2 regions of the Caulobacter sp. FWC2 genome follow, and region 1 is predicted to be linked to the other one. Evidence: predicted binding sites of a transcription regulator. Region 1 holds the regulator's gene; the other holds the start of a gene.
What was found. The regulator LexA, encoded in region 1, represses DNA repair genes until DNA is damaged. The targets are predictions, from matches to a motif close to ATGTTCNCNANNTGTTCT.

Region 1 (9,108 bases):
TCAAGAAGGGCGAGTCGATCGAGGCCGTCGCCGCCTCGGTTCAGTCCAAGGTCCAGAAGGTCCCTGGCCTGTCGCGCCAGAACGCCCAGCAACACATGGGCCTGGGCCGCGAGTTCCTCGGCGCCGCCTTCCAGGCCAAGAAGAACGAAGCGTTCGCTACCCGCGCGGGTCCGCAGGGCGAGGCCTATGTCGTCGCCAAGCTGGAGGCCATCCGTTCGGCCCCGACCGCCGCCATCGCCCAGATCGCCGCCATGGCTGGCGCCCAATCGGGTGAAGGCCTGATGCGCGACCTCGGCGAAGCCTCGCGCAACGCCGCCAAGGTCCAGCTGAAGACCAAGAGCAACCTGACCCTGGCGCGCCAGGCCATCGGCGTCGACACCGACGCCCTGGCCAAGGCGGAAGCCGCCAAGGGCGGAAAGAAAGCCGAGTAATGAGTCTGGAGCCCGCGTTCGACGCCTTTTCGGAAATCTATGATTCCGGACGGCAGCAGGTCGTCTGGACCCGCCTGATCGACGATCTCGAGACCCCGGTCTCGGCCTATCTGAAGATCGCCCAGGCGCGTCCCTACAGCTTCCTGTTCGAGAGCGTCGAAGGCGGGGCCTGGCGCGGTCGCTACTCGATCGTGACCATGAACCCGGACCTGGTCTGGCGCTGTCGTGGCGACCAGGCCGAGATCGCCGAGGGCGACGACATCGCCGCCGGCCGCTACACGCCCCAGCCGGGCGGCGCCCTGGACAGCCTGCGCGACCTGGTGGCCCAGGCGCGGATGGAGCTGCCCAAGGGCCTGCCGCCCATGGCCGCCGGCGTGTTCGGGGCCCTGGGCTACGATCTGGTGCGCTTGGTCGAGCGCCTGCCCGACATCAATGCGGACACGCTGGGCCTGCCGGACGGGATCATGACCCGCCCGCAGATCGTCGCGATTTTCGACGCCATCGCCCAGGAGATTATCCTGACCACGGCCGTGCGCCCGCAGGCAGGTGTATCAGCCCACGACGCCTACGCGGCCGCCCGTTCGCGGATCGAGACGGTCATGGCTGACCTGCACCGTCCGCTGGCCCACGACGCCCCGCGCGCGCCGCGCGGTCCGATGGACTTCACGACCCCGGTCAGCCGCGCCGACTACGCCGACGTGGTCGCCAAGGCCAAGGACTACATCGCCGCCGGCGACATCTTCCAGGTCGTGGCCAGCCACCGCTTCCGCGCGCCTTTCGACCTGCCGCCGTTCGCGCTGTACCGCTCGCTGCGCCGGACCAACCCGTCGCCGTTCCTATTCTTCCTGAACCTGGACGGCTTCAATCTGGTCGGCTCCAGCCCCGAGATCCTGGTCCGCCTGCGCGACAACAAGATCACCATCCGGCCGATCGCTGGCACCCGTCCGCGCGGCGCCACGCCCGAGGAAGACGCGGCGCTGGAAGCCGAACTGCTGGCCGATCCCAAGGAGCGCGCCGAGCACCTGATGCTGCTGGACCTGGGCCGCAACGACGTGGGTCGCGTGGCCATGCTGAACCACCAGGGCCGAAATGCGCCCGCTGAGCGTCCCAAGGGCCCGAACGTCCGCGTGACCGAGAGCTTCAAGATCGAGCGCTACAGCCACGTCATGCACATTGTCTCGAACGTCGAGGGCACCGCGCCGGACGGCGTCGATCCGGTCGACGTTCTGATGGCCGCCCTGCCCGCCGGCACGCTGTCGGGCGCGCCCAAGGTGCGGGCCATGGAGATCATCGACGAGCTCGAGGTCGAAAAGCGCGGCATCGGCTATGCCGGCGCGGTCGGCTATTTCGGCGCCGACGGCTCGGTCGACACCTGCATCGTGCTGCGCACGGCGCTGGTCAAGGACGGCATGATGTACGTGCAAGCCGGCGGCGGCATCGTCGCCGACAGCGATCCGGACGCCGAATACGACGAGACCCTGCACAAGTCCCGGGCCCTCAAGCGCGCGGCCGAGGAAGCCTGGCGATTCAGCTGAGCCTTAGGGCTGATTTATTTCCCTACGGACCGCCGAGCCGGTCGTCCGGAAGGTGCTGCGTGACCGCCGGCGGCGCCAGCACCATCACCGTGGCGAAGGCCAGCGCGCAGATCGCGGCGAAAGCCGCGGCGGCCAGAACCGGCCCCATCTTCTGGATACGGTTCTTGCGCCGCAGCAGAGCGCGGACATAGGCGACGGCGACGGGGTCCAGGGCGGAATCACGCGGGTCCATGGCCTCCATAGTGCCTAGCTCCGCGAAGACTGTAACCGTTCCTAACAAGGGCGCGCGAAATTGCCGCTACACATCGGCTCCTCCCGCGCTAGAACCGACCTCCGAAAGGCGGCGTCATGATCCTCGTCATCGATAACTACGACAGCTTCACCTACAACCTCGTCCACTATCTGAATGAGTTGGGGGCAGAGACGGTCGTCTACCGCAACGACGCGCTGACCGTGCAGGAGGCCTTGGGCCTAGCGCCGGCCGCTGTGCTGCTGTCTCCCGGCCCCAAGGCCCCGGACCAGGCCGGAATCTGCCTGCCGCTGCTGCGCGCCGCGCCTGAAGATTTGCCGATTCTGGGCGTGTGCCTGGGCCACCAGGCCATCGGACAGGCCTATGGCGGCGAGGTGATCCGCGCCAAGGCCGTGATGCATGGCAAGGTCAGTAAGGTCCGCCACGAGGACAAGGGCATCTTCAAGGGCCTGCCCAACCCCTTCACCGCCACGCGCTACCACTCGCTGGCCGTTCGCCGCGAAGACCTGCCGCCGGAGCTGGAAGTCACCGCCTGGACCGACGACGGCGAGATCATGGGCGTGCAGCACAGGACCCGCCCAGTGTTCGGCGTCCAGTTCCACCCGGAATCGATCGCCACCGAGGGCGGTCACCAGATGCTGGCCAACTTCATGGACCTGTCGGGCGTCAAGCGCGACGCGGCGGTCTGGGTCTAGGGCCGCCAGCATGTCCGACGCTTTCAAGCCGCTGCTGGCCAAGCTGGCCGACGGCCAGACCCTGGACGACGCCGACGCAGAGATCTTCTTCGCGGCCTGCCTGCGCGGCGAGCCGACCCCGGCCCAGGTCGCGGCCGCCGTCACCGCCATGCGCCTGCGCGGCGAAACGGTGGGCGAGATCGCCGCCTGCGCCCGCGCCATGCGCCGCGCCGCCGTCCAGCTGGAGCATCCCTACGAGGTCATCGACGTCTGCGGCACCGGCGGCGACGGCCTGCACACGCTGAACATCTCCACCGCCGTCGGCTTCGTGGCCGCCGGAGGGGGCTTGAAGGTCGCCAAGCACGGCAACCGCGCCATCACCTCGAAGTCCGGCACGGCCGACGTCCTGACCGCCCTGGGCGTCAATATCGACGCCACGCGCGAGCAGCAGCGGCGCGCCCTGGACGAGGCCGGAATCTGCTTCCTGTTCGCCCAGGCCCATCACGGCGCCATGAAGCACGTCTCGCCGATCCGCCAACAGCTGGGCTTCCGCACCATCTTCAACCTGCTGGGCCCGCTGACCAATCCGGCCGGCGCCAGGCGACAGGTGGTCGGCGTCTCGGCCCCGCGCTTCGTCGAGCCGATCGCCAAGGCTCTGGGCGCGCTGGGCGCCGAGCGCGCCTGGTCGGTGCACGGCTCGGGCATGGACGAGCTGACCACCACGGGCGAGACCGAGGTCGCAGAATGGCGCGACGGCCGCATCCATCTGTTCAAGATCACGCCCGAGGCGGTTGGTCTGCCGCGCGCCTCGCTGTCGGACATCACCGGCGGCGATCCTGACTTCAACGCCGCCGCCCTGACCCGCCTGTTCGACGGCGAAAAGGGCGCCTATCGCGACATCGTGCTGCTGAACGCCGCCGCCGCCTTTCTGGTCGCCGACAAGGTCGAGACCCTGGTCGAGGGCATCGCACTGGCCGCCGACGTCATCGACGAAGGCCGCGCCAAGGCGGCTCTCGCCGACCTGGTGGCCGCAACCAACACGGAAGCCGCCGCATGACCGACATCCTCGCCAAGATCGCCGCCTACAAGCGCGACGAGGTCACCGACCGCAAGCGTCGGCGGACCCAGGCCGCCCTGGACTCCGCGGCCCGCAACGCCTCGTCGCCGCGCGGCTTCAAGCGCGCGCTCGCCCAAGGCCACGCGCCCGGCAAGCTGTCGCTGATCGCCGAGATCAAGAAGGCATCGCCCTCCAAGGGCCTGATCCGCGCCGACTTCGATCCGCCGGCCCTGGCCCGAAGTTACGAGGCCGGCGGCGCGGCGTGCCTGTCGGTGCTGACCGACGGTCCCAGCTTCCAGGGCGCCGACGCCTATCTGATTGACGCCCGCGCGGCCGTCAGCCTGCCCTGCATTCGCAAGGATTTCCTGGTGGATCCCTGGCAGGTGTCCGAGAGCCGCGCCCTGGGCGCCGACGCCATCCTGGTCATCCTGGCGATGATCGACGACGTCCTGGCCGCCGAGCTGATGGCTGAGGCCAAGCGCCTGGGCATGGACGCCCTGGTGGAGGTCCACGACGAGGCCGAGATGGCCCGCGCCGGCGCCCTGGGTTCAGACCTGGTGGGCATCAACAACCGCGACCTGAAGAGCTTCGTCGTCGATCTGGCCGTCACCGAACGGCTTTCGGCCCAGGCGCCGAAAGACGCCCTGCTGGTCACCGAGAGCGGCATCTTCACCCACGACGACGTCGTGCGGATGGAGGCGACCGGGGCCAAGGCCATGCTGGTCGGCGAAAGCCTGATGCGCCAGGCCGACGTCACGGCCGCCACCAAGGCCCTGCTCGGCTAACCGGAAGGGGGTACGCGCCATCTGGCGTTTTCCCCTTCGCCCGCTCACAGTCCAATCAACAAGAAAAGCCGCCGCGCCAGGACGTTGGCGGCGCCACGCGAGGAAGCGCGAATGCATTGGATCGCCCGCGTGGTGAATTGGTCCCTGGTCGCCTTTTTCAAGCGCGAGGGCTGGACGATCGAAGGCTCGGCGCCGACCACGACGCGCAAGTTCGTGATCATCGCCGCTCCGCACACCAGCAACTGGGACTTCGTCTACTTCCTGGGGGCGGCCGACGCGCTGAACTTGAAGCTCAGCTTCATGGGCAAGGCGTCGCTGTTCCGCTGGCCGTTCGAGAAGCTGATGAAGGACCTGGGCGGCGTGCCGATCGATCGCTCCCAGTCGCGCGATACGGTCCAGGCCATGGCGGACGAGTTCGCCCGCCGCGACGAATTCATGCTGACGATCGCGCCCGAGGGTACGCGCGGCAAGGCGGGCGGCTGGAAGACAGGCTTCTACAACATCGCCCTGAAGGCTGGCGTGCCGATGGTGCCCGGCTTCATGGACTACAAGCGCAAGGTGGTGGGCCTGGGTCCGGCGATGATCCCCAGCGGCGACTACGAGAAGGACCTGGCGACGCTGGCGGCGTTCTATGCCCCCGTCACGCCCAGGCACCCGGAACTAAAGACCATCCTCTAGGGTGGATCAGCGGCCGGGTTGGCTGAGGCTTGGCCGCTCGCTAGGGTCCGATCCGCTCTACACAAAAAGGAATCGGATGCGGGCCTTTCTCTCCAATCTGCGGCGCGCCCTCTCCCTGACGCCAGCGCCGCCGCCGTCCGACGCCGTCGCCGCTCCGCAGGAGCTCTGGCACCTTGTCGGCGCCGCCGACGCCGACTTCATCCGCGTGGGCCAGCAGTTCAAGGAACTGTTCGTCGCCGCTGGCCTACAGCCGCATCACGCCATCCTCGACGTGGGCTGCGGCATCGGCCGCGCCGCCGCGCCGCTGGTCGACTATCTCGATGCGAAAGGCCGCTATGCGGGCTTCGACGTGATGACCCAGGCCATCGACTGGTGCAAAGCCAACATCGCCATCGGCGATCCACGCTTCGAGTTCACCCACGCCGACATGCACAGCGACCGGTACAATCCGGAGGGCTCGCAGCCGGCCAGCACCTTCGTCTTCCCCTATCCGGACGCCAGCTTCGATTATGTCTGGCTGGGCTCGGTGTTCACCCACCTGCTGGCCGCCGATCAGGCCCAGTTCGCCCGCGAGATCGCGCGGGTGCTGAAGCCGGGCGGGACCAGCATCGTCTCCTGGTACCTGATCGACGACGAGGCCCGCGCCAACACGGGCAACGGCGAGATCGCCTTCGACTTCGTCCACGCCCTAGACGGTTGCTGGACCGCGACGCCCGACCTGCCCGAGGCGGTGATCGGTTACGACCTGAAGCCGATCCTGGCGCAGTACGAGGCCCTGAACCTCGACGTGCTGAACCAGGCCCTGGGAGTCTGGCGCCGCCAGCCGATGCAGGACCAGGACATCATCATCGCCCGCAAGCGCGCCTGAAAGCTTTCGTTAAGCTTTTGATTCTGGTCGCCTTTTCTATTTGGCCAAGGTCTAGTCTTTGAATTTCCTGGCCTTTTGGCCACCAGCGACGCTCGACTTGACTTTAAGGCGGAACGCCTAGAGAACATTCGCGAGGTTTGCGGTTTGTTCCGCGCTCCAGCCGAGGTCGACATGCTTACCCGCAAGCAGCACGAACTGCTGATGTTCATCCACGAGCGGATCAAGGAGACCGGCGTCTCCCCGTCCTTCGACGAGATGAAGGAGGCCCTGGACCTGGCGTCCAAGTCGGGCATCCACCGGCTCATCACGGCTCTGGAAGAGCGCGGCTTCATTCGCCGTCTCGCGCACCGGGCGCGCGCGCTGGAAGTAGTGAAGCTGCCGCAACAGGCCACGACGGCCGCTCCGCCCAAGGGGCGCGGCGCCTTCCGGCCGCAGGTGTTCGAAGGCGGCGGCGCGCCGTCGTCGGCTCCCGCCCCCGCCGCGCCGGCCAATGACAGCCGCGAACTGCCGATCCTGGGCAAGATCGCCGCCGGCACGCCGATCGACGCCATCCAGCACGAGCGTGAGCGCCTGCCGGTGCCTGAATCGATGCTGGGCAATGGCGAGCACTATGTCCTCGAGGTGCAGGGCGACTCGATGATCGAGGCCGGCATCCTCGACGGGGACTATGTGATCATCAAGAAAGGCGACACCGCCACCTCGGGCGAGATCGTCGTCGCCCTGGTCGGCGAGGAAGCCACCCTCAAGCGCCTGCGCAAGAAGGGCGGCTCGATCGCCCTGGAAGCCGCCAATCCGAAATACGAGACCCGCATCTTCGGCCCCGACCAGGTCGAGGTGCAGGGCAAGCTGGTGGGGCTCATTCGCCGGTATCACTAGGCGCTTCAGAGCGCTGGAAATTCGGCCCCGATCTTCATCCGAGGATCGGGGCCTTTTCGTATGGGGTGGCACTTAAAGCCGCCCTTCCTCCGCCAGACGCTTGGCGGCCATGTCGAACCCGGCCCAGGCCGCCGCGGCCAGCGCGCCGCCGGTGCTGACCCGGCGCACGCCCAGCGCGCCAAGGCCCTCGACGGACATCTCAGGTCCCCAGAACAGCACATTGACCGGCTTGGGCGCCACGACCTGGACGATGGCCCTGATCTCCTCCGGATCGGTCACCGCCGGAGCGTAGAGACAGTCGGCGCCCGCCGCCGCGTAAGCCTTGAGCCGCTCCAGGGTCGGGGGGAGGTCACGGTTTCCGCGCAGATAGCCCTCGGTGCGGCCGACTAGGATCACGTCCTGGCCCGAAGCGTCGATCGCCGCGCGGGCGGCTTTCAGACGGTCGACGGCGACCGGCAGGTCGTAGAGCGCCGAGCCCGACCAGTCCTCGATCGACAGGCCCGCGACGCCGGCCTCGATGGCCAGGCTCACGCTCTCGGCGACGCCCTCCACCGTTTCCGAAAAGCCGTTCTCGAAGTCCGCGTTAACCGGCAGGTCCGTGGCCGCGCACAGCTGGCGCAGATGCAGGATCGCCTCGTCGCGCGTGATCTGTCCGTCGTCCTTGCCCAGCGCCCAGGCTGCTCCGGCGCTGGTCGAGGCCAGCGCCTTGAAGCCCAGCTTCTGCAGGCGCCTGGCGCTGCCCGCGTCCCAGGGGTTGGGCAGGGTGAAACAGCCTTCGGCATGCAGCGCGCGGAAGGCCGCGCGACGGGCGCTGAACGGATTGGACATCGGACTTCCTCCTGCGGGTGACGCCCCGCCCTTCTCACGACGTTTAGCGGGCGCTGGTGACATCGGCTGTCAGCAGACGGCTCTCCGATGGACGGCTCCACGGCCGATCGCCGCGCAGGGGCTGAGCCCAGACGATGCGCCAACCGTCGGAACGGTGATAGAGCTCGGCGGCGCCGCCCTGTTCGAAATCCTCGGCGGTCAGCAGCACGGTGTCGGCGCACAGGGGCGGGGTTCGAGCAGGAGCCGGCCCGCGGATCACCACCACCTCGCTGCGGACGCACAGGCCCGACAGTGTCTCGGCGTCGGGCGTCTTACGGCTCCAGGCCAGAGACAGCCGCACGGGGGCGCCCGATTCCGGCGCGCATACCCGCTTGTCACAGGCATAGAGGCTCCAGGTCGCCGGCGTCAGGCCGCGCCGCCGCGCCCACAGCTCGGCGCCGAACCGCTTGGCGTCGGTGCGCAGCAGCACGGCGGCGTCGCCCGAGCGGACGGCGGCGGTGGCTCCGTCGGCGGCGATCCAGGCGTCCGGCGCGGCGGGTCTTGGCCACAGGGCGACCGCCAGGGCCAGCGGCGCGCCGATCCAGCGCAGCCGACCGCGCCAGAGACACAGGATCATCAGGCCCAGGAAAGCGACCACCAATACCTGCGGCGGCGCGCTGGCCACGATCCGCTGAGCGCCATGGGCGTCGGCGAAGCCGTTGGCGATCCCGACCATGCCGTCGACGCCCCAGCCGGCCACCGTCAGGAAGGGCGCGCCCAGGCCGAACGGCTCCAGCAGGGTCCCGACCGCCAGGAACGGCATGATCACGAACGACGACAGCGGCGCGACCGCCAGGTTGGCCGGCAGGCCCCAGACGGCGACGCGGTTGAAATGCTGCATGGCGAACGGCGCGGTGGCCAGGCCCGCCACCAGGCTGGCCGCGACCGAGGCCGCCAGCCAGGTCAGCCCCGCCTGCGGCCAGCGGATCCACCACGGCGTCGAGATCTCCTTTACCGGCCTCGGCCAGCTCTCGGCCAAGGCCACCAGGGCGGCGGTGGCGGCGAACGACATCTGGAAACCGGGCTCGCCCGCTGTTTCGGGCTTCATGGCGAGGATCAGCAACGCCGCGACGGCCAGGCCGTGCAG
Region 2 (9,108 bases), 540 kb from region 1:
GGCGGCGCGGCGCGCGGCGCGTCGGTAAGCTTAAAGAGGCTAGGCTGGTCGCTCATCGGCTCAACAGAAGTTGCGGCTGCGGCGAGCCCAGGACAGATCGCCGGCGTCGGCGCCGCGATCCTGCAGGGTCGCCATCAGGCCCGAAAGGTCATGAAGCTTGTAGGCCACCAGGTGAACGACATCGCCCTCGCGCTGGATGCGTCCATCCACGCCGATAAGGTGGGCGCCCAGGGCGATGCGCCGCTGCTTCTCGTAGAGGGATTTCCAGATCACCAGGTTCGATACGCCCGTCTCGTCCTCGATGGTCATGAACATCACCCCCTTGGCGGTGCCCGGCGTCTGTCGCACCAAAACCAGGCCCGCGGTCTTGACGTGACGGCTGTCGCGCGCGCCGGTGGCGACCTGGCAAGGGACGCGGCCGAGACCCGCCAGGTCCTCGCGCAGCAGGGCCAAAGGATGGCGGCGCAGGCTCAAGCCCACATGGCTGTAGTCCTCGACGATCTGGCGACCCTCGGTCATGGCCTTGAGGGCCGGCGCGGCCTCGTTCAGTTCCGCCGCGCCCGGCTGGTCGAACAGCGGCAGGGCGACGTCGCGCAGACCCTTGATGGCCCAGGCCGCCTCGCGCCGCCCCAGCTTCAGGCTGGGCTGGAAGGCGTCGGCCTCGGCCAGGCGCGACAGGGCGCCGGTCCCGATCTGGGCGCGGCGCCAGACGTCGTCGACCGAGCGGTACGGGTCTTCGGCGCGGGCCAGGACCAGGCGGGCCGCGTCCGCCTCCGCCAGCTTGCCGGCCATGCGCAGCCCCAGGCGCACAGCCAGGACGCCATCGGATTTTTCCTCCAACGTGCAGTCCCAGCGCGAGGCGTTGACGCAGATCGGGCGCACCTCGACCCCGTGCTCGAGCGCGTCGCGGACGATCTGGGCGGGCTGGTAGAAACCCATCGGCTGGCTGTTGAGCAGGGCCGCGCAAAAGACCTCGGGATGATGGCATTTGAGCCAGGAGGAGGCGTAGGCCAGCAGTGCGAAGCTGGCGGCGTGGCTTTCGGGGAAGCCATAGGAGCCAAAGCCCTCCAGCTGGGAGAAGGTCTGCTCGGCGAAGTCCTGCGGGTAGCCGCGCTCGACCATGCCGCCAACCAGCTTGGTCCTGAAGTGGCTGACCCCGCCGGTGAACTTGAAGGTCGCCATGGCCCGGCGCAGCTGGTCGGCCTCGCCCGGCGTGAAACCGGCGCACTCGATCGCCACCCGCATGGCCTGCTCCTGGAAGAGCGGCACCCCCAAGGTCTTGCCCAGCACCTTCTCGAGCTCCGGCTTGGGATAGGAGACCTTTTCCTTGCCTTCGCGCCGACGCAGATAGGGATGGACCATGTCGCCTTGGATCGGGCCGGGTCGCACGATCGCCACCTCGATGACCAGGTCGTAGAACGAGCGAGGCTTGAGCCGGGGCAGCATGGCCATCTGGGCCCGGCTCTCGATCTGGAAGACCCCCAGGGTGTCGGCCTTGCGGATCATCGCATAGGTGCGCGGGTCCTCCGGCGGAATGGTGGCAAGATCCAGCGCCACGCCCTTGTGATCCTTCAGTAAATCAAGGCCGCGCTTCAGGCAGGTGAGCATGCCCAGCGCCAGGCAGTCGACCTTCATGAACTTCAGCGCGTCGATGTCGTCCTTGTCCCATTCGATGATCTGGCGGCCCTCCATCCGCGCCGGCTCGATCGGCACGAGCTCGTCGAGCCGGTCGTGCGTCAGGACGAAGCCTCCCGGGTGTTGGGAAAAGTGTCGCGGCGTGTTGAGCAGCTGCTGGGCCAGCGTCAGGGTCAGGCGCAGCCGGCGATCCGACAGGTCCAGGCCGAGGTCGCGGGCGTGCTTTTCCTCGATCTTCTCGCGGCTGAAGCTCCAGATCTGGCTGGACAGGCCCTTGGTCATGTCCTCGGGCAGGCCCAGCACCTTGCCCACGTCGCGCACCGCCCCGCGCGGCCGAAAGCGCTGGACGACGGCGACCAGGGCGCTGCGGTGACGGCCGTAGGTCTCGAACACCCACTGCATGACGGTCTCGCGCCGACCGTGCTCGAAGTCGACATCGATGTCGGGCGGCTCGTCGCGCTCCTGGCTGACGAAGCGCTCGAACAGCAGATCATTGCGCTCGGGGTCGATGGAGGTGATCCCCAGCACGTAGCAGACCGCCGAATTGGCGGCCGAGCCGCGGCCCTGGCAGAGGATGTCCTGGCTGCGGGCATAGGCGACGATGGCGTTGACGGTCAGGAAATAGGGCGCATAGCCCAAGGTCCCGATCAGCTTCAGCTCATGATCGAGGATCGCCTTGACCTCCGGCGTCACCCCCTCGGGAAAACGGCGGGCCGCGCCGGCCCAGGTCAGGCGCGCCAAGGTCTCTTGGGGAGTCTGGCCGGGCTCGGCGACCTCGCGGGGATACTGGTAGGTCAGTTCGTCGAGCGAAAAGAGGCATCGCGCCGCGATCGCCGCCGACGCGGCGAGGGCCGCGGGGTGGCGCGGGAAGAGCCGCAGCATCTCGCGCGGGGCCTTCAGATGACGGTCGGCGTGACGGTCGCGCTTGAAGCCGACATCGTCGATGGTGGTGTTCTCCCGGATGCAGGTGACGACGTCCTGCAGCAGGCGCCGGTCCTTGTCGTGGAAGAGCACCCGGTTGGTCACCACCGGCGTCACGCCCGCCGCGCGGGCCAGCGCCTCCAGCTCATGCAGCCGAAGGGCGTCGCCAGGCCGTCGGTGCAGAGTCAGGGCGACATGGGCCTCCGGGCCGAAGACGGCCTTGAGTTTCTTGAGCTGGACGGCGCAGGCCGCGTCGGGCCGGTCGGGGACCAGGATGGCGATCAGGCCCTGGGCATGGGCGGCCAGGTCGGAAAGGTCGATGTCGCACGCGCCCTTGCCGGCCCGGCTCTTGCCCAAGGACAGCAGCCGGCACAGCCGGCCATAGGCGGGCCGGTCGGTGGGATAGACCAGGACCGTCATGCCCTCGCGCAGCACCAGTTCGCAGCCGACGATCAGCCGCACGCCGGTGGCCTTGGCGGCGATGTGGGCGCGCACCAAGCCCGCCAGGCTGTTGCGGTCGCAGAGCGCCAAGGCCCGGTAGCCCAGGCGCTGGGCCTCGTCGAAGAGCTCGCCCGGCGAAGAGGCGCCGCGCAGCAGGGAGAAGTGCGAGGCGCACTGCAGCTCGACGTAATCGCCCAGGTCTTCAAGGCCTTGCGCGGGATTGTTCATCCAAACACCCCGGCCATGAACCAGCGCTGCGTGCCGCTGGCCGGATCCTCGCCGTCGCCGTCGCGATAGATCCAGTAGCGCTCTCCGGCCTCGTCCTCGACCTGGAAATAGTCTCTGCTGCGCGCCAGCTCCGCGTCGGCCTTCCACCATTCTCCAAACACGCGCTCGGGGCCGTCGGCGCACCGCACGCGCCGGCGCACCCCGCGCCAGGTGAACGAGGCCGGGGGCTGATCGGGCAGCAAGGCCAGGGTCTCGATCGGTTCGGGACGCGGCAGAAAGCGGGTGGGCCTTGGCCAATCGGCCGGCCAGGAGAAGGCCGGCGGCCGAGCCAGGGCCGGCGCCTTGCGCACGCTGCGTTCGGGCAGGTCGCTGTCGGCGCTGGTCAGGCGATAGACGTGCTCGGGCCCCAGGCGGTTGGAGAGGATATCGATCAGGCCGGCGTGGTCGGCGTCGTGTCCGGGGCCGGCCTTGGGGCCTAACGCCACCTCGTCCTGGCGATAGGCCAGGGGCTCGGCCCCCGGCGCGGCCAGCACCATCCTGTCGACGCCAAAGCCCGGATCGACGGTTTGAAGCTTCTCGCAGAGCAGCCGGGTCAGGCGCTTGGCGTCGCGGGCCGGGACGGCCAGGCCGATCCGCGCGGTCTCGATGCGGTTGTCGACCCGGAAGAAGAAGGCGTCGAGCGACCTTGCGCCCAGGCTGGCGGCCTCCAGCAGGGCGCAAAGCTCCAGGGTCAGCGCGCCCAGATACCGCGCCAGGGTCTCGGGCGCGCCGATCGGCTCGGCGAACACCCTGGCCGTGCGCAGGGTCTGGGGCGCGAACACCGGCTCGAGCGCCTCGCGCTCGCGGCCGAAGGCCTGGTCGAGCCGGCGGATGGGCTCCAGGCCCAGGCGATGGGCCAGCGGCCCCTTGGGCGTGGCCTCCAGCTCGCCGATGGTGTCGAAGCCAAGCTTGGCGAGGACCTGGACCAGCGGACCCGGCAGCCGCAGCGCCGCCACCGGCAGGTCGCGCAGGTCACGGCCGGTCGCGCCGGGCGCGGCCATGAAGATCGCCCGGCGGCCGTAGCGGGCCAGGGCGTGGGCGCCGCCCCAACTGTCGGCGATGGCGACCTGCGCGGCCAAACCGACCTTGGCCAGGCGCTGGCGGATGTCGATCAGCATCGCCTCCTCGCCGCCGAACAGATGCGCGCAGCCGCTGGCGTCGATGACCAGGCCATCGGGCGGGTCGGCCGCGACCGTGGGCGAGTAGAGCCGCTGGGCCCACAGGGCCAACCGCTCGAGCGCGGCCTGGTCGCCGGCCGCGTCGAGATCGCGCAGCACCAGGCCCGGGACCAGGGCCGTGGCGTGGGCGACCGCCTGGCCAAGGCGCAGACCCGTGCGGGCGGCGGCCAGGTTCATATGCGCGATCGCCCGGCGCCGGCCGACCCGTCCGACCATGACGATAGGGACGTCAGGCGGCGGTGCGGTCCCAGCCGGGGGCGTTCTGGCCTGCATCCGGGCCAACCGGTCGGTGGGCCAGCGGGGCAGGAATACGGAGATGACCCTTGGCGTCACAGGCTTCCAGCTCGATGTCGAAGGCGTCGCCGGCGCGGCAGCGGAGAAGTTCGAGAAACCAGCGGGGACGGCCCACGCCGGGAACAGGCAACGGTGAGGAGGGTAGGGCCGACACCCGCCATCGGGTCAGGGCCGCGGTCGGCTGGCCAAGATCGGCCGCGTCCGCCACCCGTCTCCATCTTCGGATGGCGATGCACATCGCGCCGCTTTTCTCGGCCGCCAGCTGCAGGCGGCGCGAGGCGGTCATCGACAGCTTGGCGACCTCGCCGACCACCCCGGCCAGGCCCGGGTGACGCAGGCCTTCCTCCATCGAGGCCAGGACGCCGGCCTCGTCGCCGGCCTCGGCGAAGATCACCCGCTCGGGCGGCAGGCCGACCTGGGCCAGGGACGGGGCGAAAAGGTCGCGCTGGCGAAGGCACCACAGGACATCGCCGTCGGCGCGGGCCAGGATCCCGGCGGCGAAGCGCGCCGCGGCCGCGCCGTGCAGCGCGCCATCCGCGCCGCCGGCCACCTCGTGCAGCCCGCCGAGCAGCAAGCCGCCACCGGGCAACCGCTCATCGATCTGGGCGACGCCAAACGGCAACACCGCGCGCGTCGCACGGCCTTCGACCTCGAGGGCGTGAACCTGGCGGCGAAGCGCGTCGAGCGCGACAGGGGGCGGGGGTGAGGGGCTTGAAGGGGTCATGCTGCTAAAATGGATATGTTCCATCTTTGTTCTCGTCGATCAGCGAGAGTCAACGGGGCCTGGGTGCGGCGCAGGCGCACGCCAAGGCCAAGATGCAGGCGCGCCAAGGCTTTGAGGGGAATCGGAATTTTTTGGCGGCGACCGGGGTTGACGTAAGCTGGGCCGGTTGGGCCGGTTGGGCCGGTTGGGGCTATCCAAGAACGATGAGCGCGAGGAACCGCGCGCCGTCCTCGCGCCTTGGTCACCAAGAGGGAGGACGCGGCTGCTCCGACGCCGGCTGTTTCGCCTTCGCGCCAATGGAGCCGTCCATCTATGCCAGGGCTCAAGCTGTCTGACCCACGCCCCCAGCGCTGGCGGCGCAAACCGCTCGTCGCCCTGCGTCGCGCCTGGGCCTATCTGCAGCGGCGACAGGACGCCATCGCCGCCCGACGCGACCCCTATGGCGCCCTCACGGTCGGCGAGCTGATCGCGCAGCTGCGACGGTTCGATCCGGATATGCGGGTCGTCATGCCGGGCGAGATGCTGAACTGGACCGAGGTCCATGAGGCCCATCTCGACATCTTCGTCGCCGAGACAACCAGCCCTCAGACCCTGGAAATGGCTGACGACGGCGACCCGGACGCGATCCTGGTGGTGCGCCTGTTCGGATCACCCGACGACGACTAGGCTTGAAAGACCCCACGACCTAGGCTCGGAGGATGGTCCAGTCCAGCCTTCCCGCCTGGTGGCCGAGAGCCGAACGCGCCGCGCGCGGCTTCAAGGCGACAACCCACCGCGCCAAGGGCGCCAAGCACTCTGTCTACGTCGTCATCCTGCACGACCCGCGCCGCACCGACCCCTGGGGCCTCTATGTCGGCCAGACCTCGCGGGATCCGCACCTGCGCTTCGACCAGCACAAGGCAGGCTACAAGGCCAGCGGCGCGGCCAAGCGCTTTGGCGTGCGGTTGGCGCCGGCCCTGACGCAACATTTGAACCCCATGCGCCCGTGGGAGTCGCTCGACCTGGAGGCGGCCTTGGCCCAGGCTTTCCGTGACGCCGGCGTGCCCTGGGTCGAAGGAGGGCACTGACGCGGGCTTGCCCAAGCCGGACGCCTGGCCGATTTGCTACAGGCTGTGACGCCCTCGGGCGATCTGATATCTGCGCTGTTGATCCGGAGATCGCCCTTGGCGCCGAAGCCACCCTCGACCCTCAAGCGCCCGCCCGACGCGCTAATCCGCCGGTTCCACCTTGGCCAGGTCGGCGCCGACACGGTCCGGACCTACCTCACCAAGGGCTACTCGCTGGCGATCTGCTGTCGCGCGTGCCCACGGCTGATCGAATGGACGCCGGAGGACTTGGTCCAGAAGTTCGAGCGTCGGGTCGACGTCAAGATCGCCGATATCGCCGCGCGCCTGTCCTGCACCGGCGAGGAGGGCTGCGGTTCCAAGGACGTGGCCGTCTTTCCGCACCTCTACGATGGCGTCTGGTCCTGGACGCCGCCGGACCGCTGAGCCGATCAGGCTGGAATGATCTCGTCGCTCTTGCCGCCGACCGCGACGATCTTCAGGCGTTCCGGAAGCGGACGCTGAAGCCTGGCGACCTCGCTCCATGGCGCGTCGCTCATCCACAGATCCCATTCCTCCGGTTCGGTCAGGATCACCGGCATGGCCTGTGAATGGTAGGTTCTGACCGGCTCGGCGGAGTCCGTGGTCAGGAAGCCATAGGCGACGACATCCTCCCAACCCTTGCTGATCATTCTGACGCAGGCGTGCGGCGTCCAGAGGCCGGCGAAGAAGGCGACGGGACGGCTCTCATCGAGGGCGAACCAGATGTTCTTGCGGGTCTTCTCATGGTCCTGGTCGGGTTCGGCGAACGACGTGAAGGGGACGAGGCAGCGGTTTTCCGGACCCAGCCAGGCCTTCCAGTGGGTATTGATCCTGCCGGTCTTCAAGCTGACCGTGTTGCGCACATTGGTGGTGCCCTTGTCGGGCTCCATCTTCAGCAGTTCGGCGAAGTCGAACTCTGCGCCCTTGGCGCGGAGCTTGTCGGCCCTCTTGGTCGCGGCTGCGAACAGGGCTTCCTTCGAAGACGGCATGCCCCAGCGCGCATCGCGCATCATCCTGCGCCCATCGTCGCCATTGACGATGATCGGCGCGGCATAGTCCGGATAAATCCCGGGCATGGGCGGCTGGTTGTTGTTGAGATCGGTCATCGCCCGCGCCAAGGCGGCGACTTCGGCGCGCGCCTTCATCAGGGCGTAGAGGTTGCAGATGTGGACGGCCCCCCGCTTGCAGTGAACGCATAGACTGTCTGACCTAATCGCTTGCTATCAGATGTCCGGCCTATTTTGCGCGAGGAAACCTCGCTGGCCAAGATGGTGTTCGCTACTCGCGCTCCAAACACATTGGCGACATCTGGGTGCCAGTGCAATCTTCGGAATGTCGCGCGTACCGACCGATCGGTCATTTCCATCTATTCGTTCGTGCAAGTCTCCTGGGCGGTCCGGGTGCAGCCTCGTTGGCTTCCGGGCGCCGGTCTCAGATCAGGTCGGGTTCAGCGCTGCGGGTCGGGTGTATACTCCGCCCGACACCATCAGCCGCCAAGCGATCCTGGCGAACTTGTTGGCCATCGCTACCGCGACCAGCTTGGGCGGCTTCCGCTCCATGAGCTTGGCCAGCCATGGCGATGGCTTTGTATGCCCGAGGCGCACATGGCGCAGCAGCGCTGTGGCCCCGACGATCAGCGTTGACCGGATCGATGGATCTCCGGCCTTGGTGATCCCGCCGAGCCTTGATCGACCGCCCGTCGAATGGTCTCGCGGCGTGAGACCAAGCCAGGCCGCGAAGTCGCGCCCGGAGCCGAAGGTCTCCGCCGGCGGCGCTTTCATGCTCAGCATCGTCGAGCCAATAGGACCGACGCCGGGAATGGTGGCGATGCGCCGGCTCAGCTCGTCAGCGCGGTGCCACTTCATTAGCTTCGCGTCGATCTCCGCCAGGCGCGCCTCGACTGCGGCGTACTCCTTGGCCTGGAAGTGGAACAGCTCGCGGGCCAGTTCCGGCAGCGTGTCATCTTCGAGGACACGCGCGATCAGACCGTTGACGTTCTGCCGGCCGGACGGGCCCACGATCCCAAACTCCGCCGCATAGCTCCGGAAAGCGTTGCTGAGCTGCGACTTCACCATGACCAGGCGTTCGCGCACGGTCATCAACATGCAGGCCGCCTGACGCTCCTTGGACTTTACAGGCACGAAGCGCATCGTCGGCCTGGTGACGGCCTCGCAGAGCGCTTCGGCGTCGGCCGCGTCGTTCTTCCCGCGCTTAACGTACGGCTTCACGTACTGCGGCGGGATCAGCTTCACCTCGTGGCCGAATGACTCCAGGAGCCGCGCCCAATGGTGGGAACTGCCGCAGGACTCGATGGCGACAAGGGCCGGCGGAAGCTTTTCGAAGTAGCGGATCATGTCGGCGCGCCGGAGCTGGCGCCGCAGAACTACAATCTCGTTCTCATCCACTCCGTGGAGCTGGAACACGGACTTAGCCGTGTCCATGCCGATACGCACTGGTGTAACCATGTTGCTCTCCTCTCGACTGGCTTGTTGACGCTAAGCGCCATCAAACCGTTGGGATGAGAGGCCGTCCACACCAACACATTGAAGGCTCCTGCGATGGT

Region 2: CSW62_RS13455 (ImuA family protein) is a predicted target of LexA. The motif match lies at 5,476-5,493, and genes of this name have one in related genera.

Annotation. Positions count from the first base shown of each region.
Region 1 is NZ_PEBF01000001.1:2,265,563-2,274,670, reverse strand. It holds gene CSW62_RS10905 (peptidylprolyl isomerase) at 1-431, shown strand, start outside; gene trpE (anthranilate synthase component I) at 431-1,966, shown strand; gene CSW62_RS26575 (hypothetical protein) at 1,989-2,198, opposite strand; gene CSW62_RS10890 (aminodeoxychorismate/anthranilate synthase component II) at 2,315-2,911, shown strand; gene trpD (anthranilate phosphoribosyltransferase) at 2,922-3,947, shown strand; gene trpC (indole-3-glycerol phosphate synthase TrpC) at 3,944-4,732, shown strand; gene CSW62_RS10875 (lysophospholipid acyltransferase family protein) at 4,844-5,410, shown strand; gene CSW62_RS10870 (class I SAM-dependent methyltransferase) at 5,487-6,278, shown strand; gene lexA (transcriptional repressor LexA) at 6,450-7,154, shown strand; gene CSW62_RS10860 (isocitrate lyase/phosphoenolpyruvate mutase family protein) at 7,227-7,982, opposite strand; gene CSW62_RS10855 (ComEC/Rec2 family competence protein) at 8,026-9,108, opposite strand, start outside.
Region 2 is NZ_PEBF01000001.1:2,800,996-2,810,103, reverse strand. It holds gene CSW62_RS13470 (alpha-ketoglutarate-dependent dioxygenase AlkB) at 1-56, opposite strand, end outside; gene CSW62_RS13465 (error-prone DNA polymerase) at 61-3,225, opposite strand; gene CSW62_RS13460 (DUF6504 family protein) at 3,222-4,658, opposite strand; gene CSW62_RS13455 (ImuA family protein) at 4,672-5,460, opposite strand; gene CSW62_RS13450 (hypothetical protein) at 5,773-6,126, shown strand; gene CSW62_RS13445 (hypothetical protein) at 6,159-6,527, shown strand; gene CSW62_RS13440 (hypothetical protein) at 6,624-6,950, shown strand; gene CSW62_RS13435 (SOS response-associated peptidase family protein) at 6,956-7,711, opposite strand; gene CSW62_RS13430 (IS110 family transposase) at 7,982-9,010, opposite strand.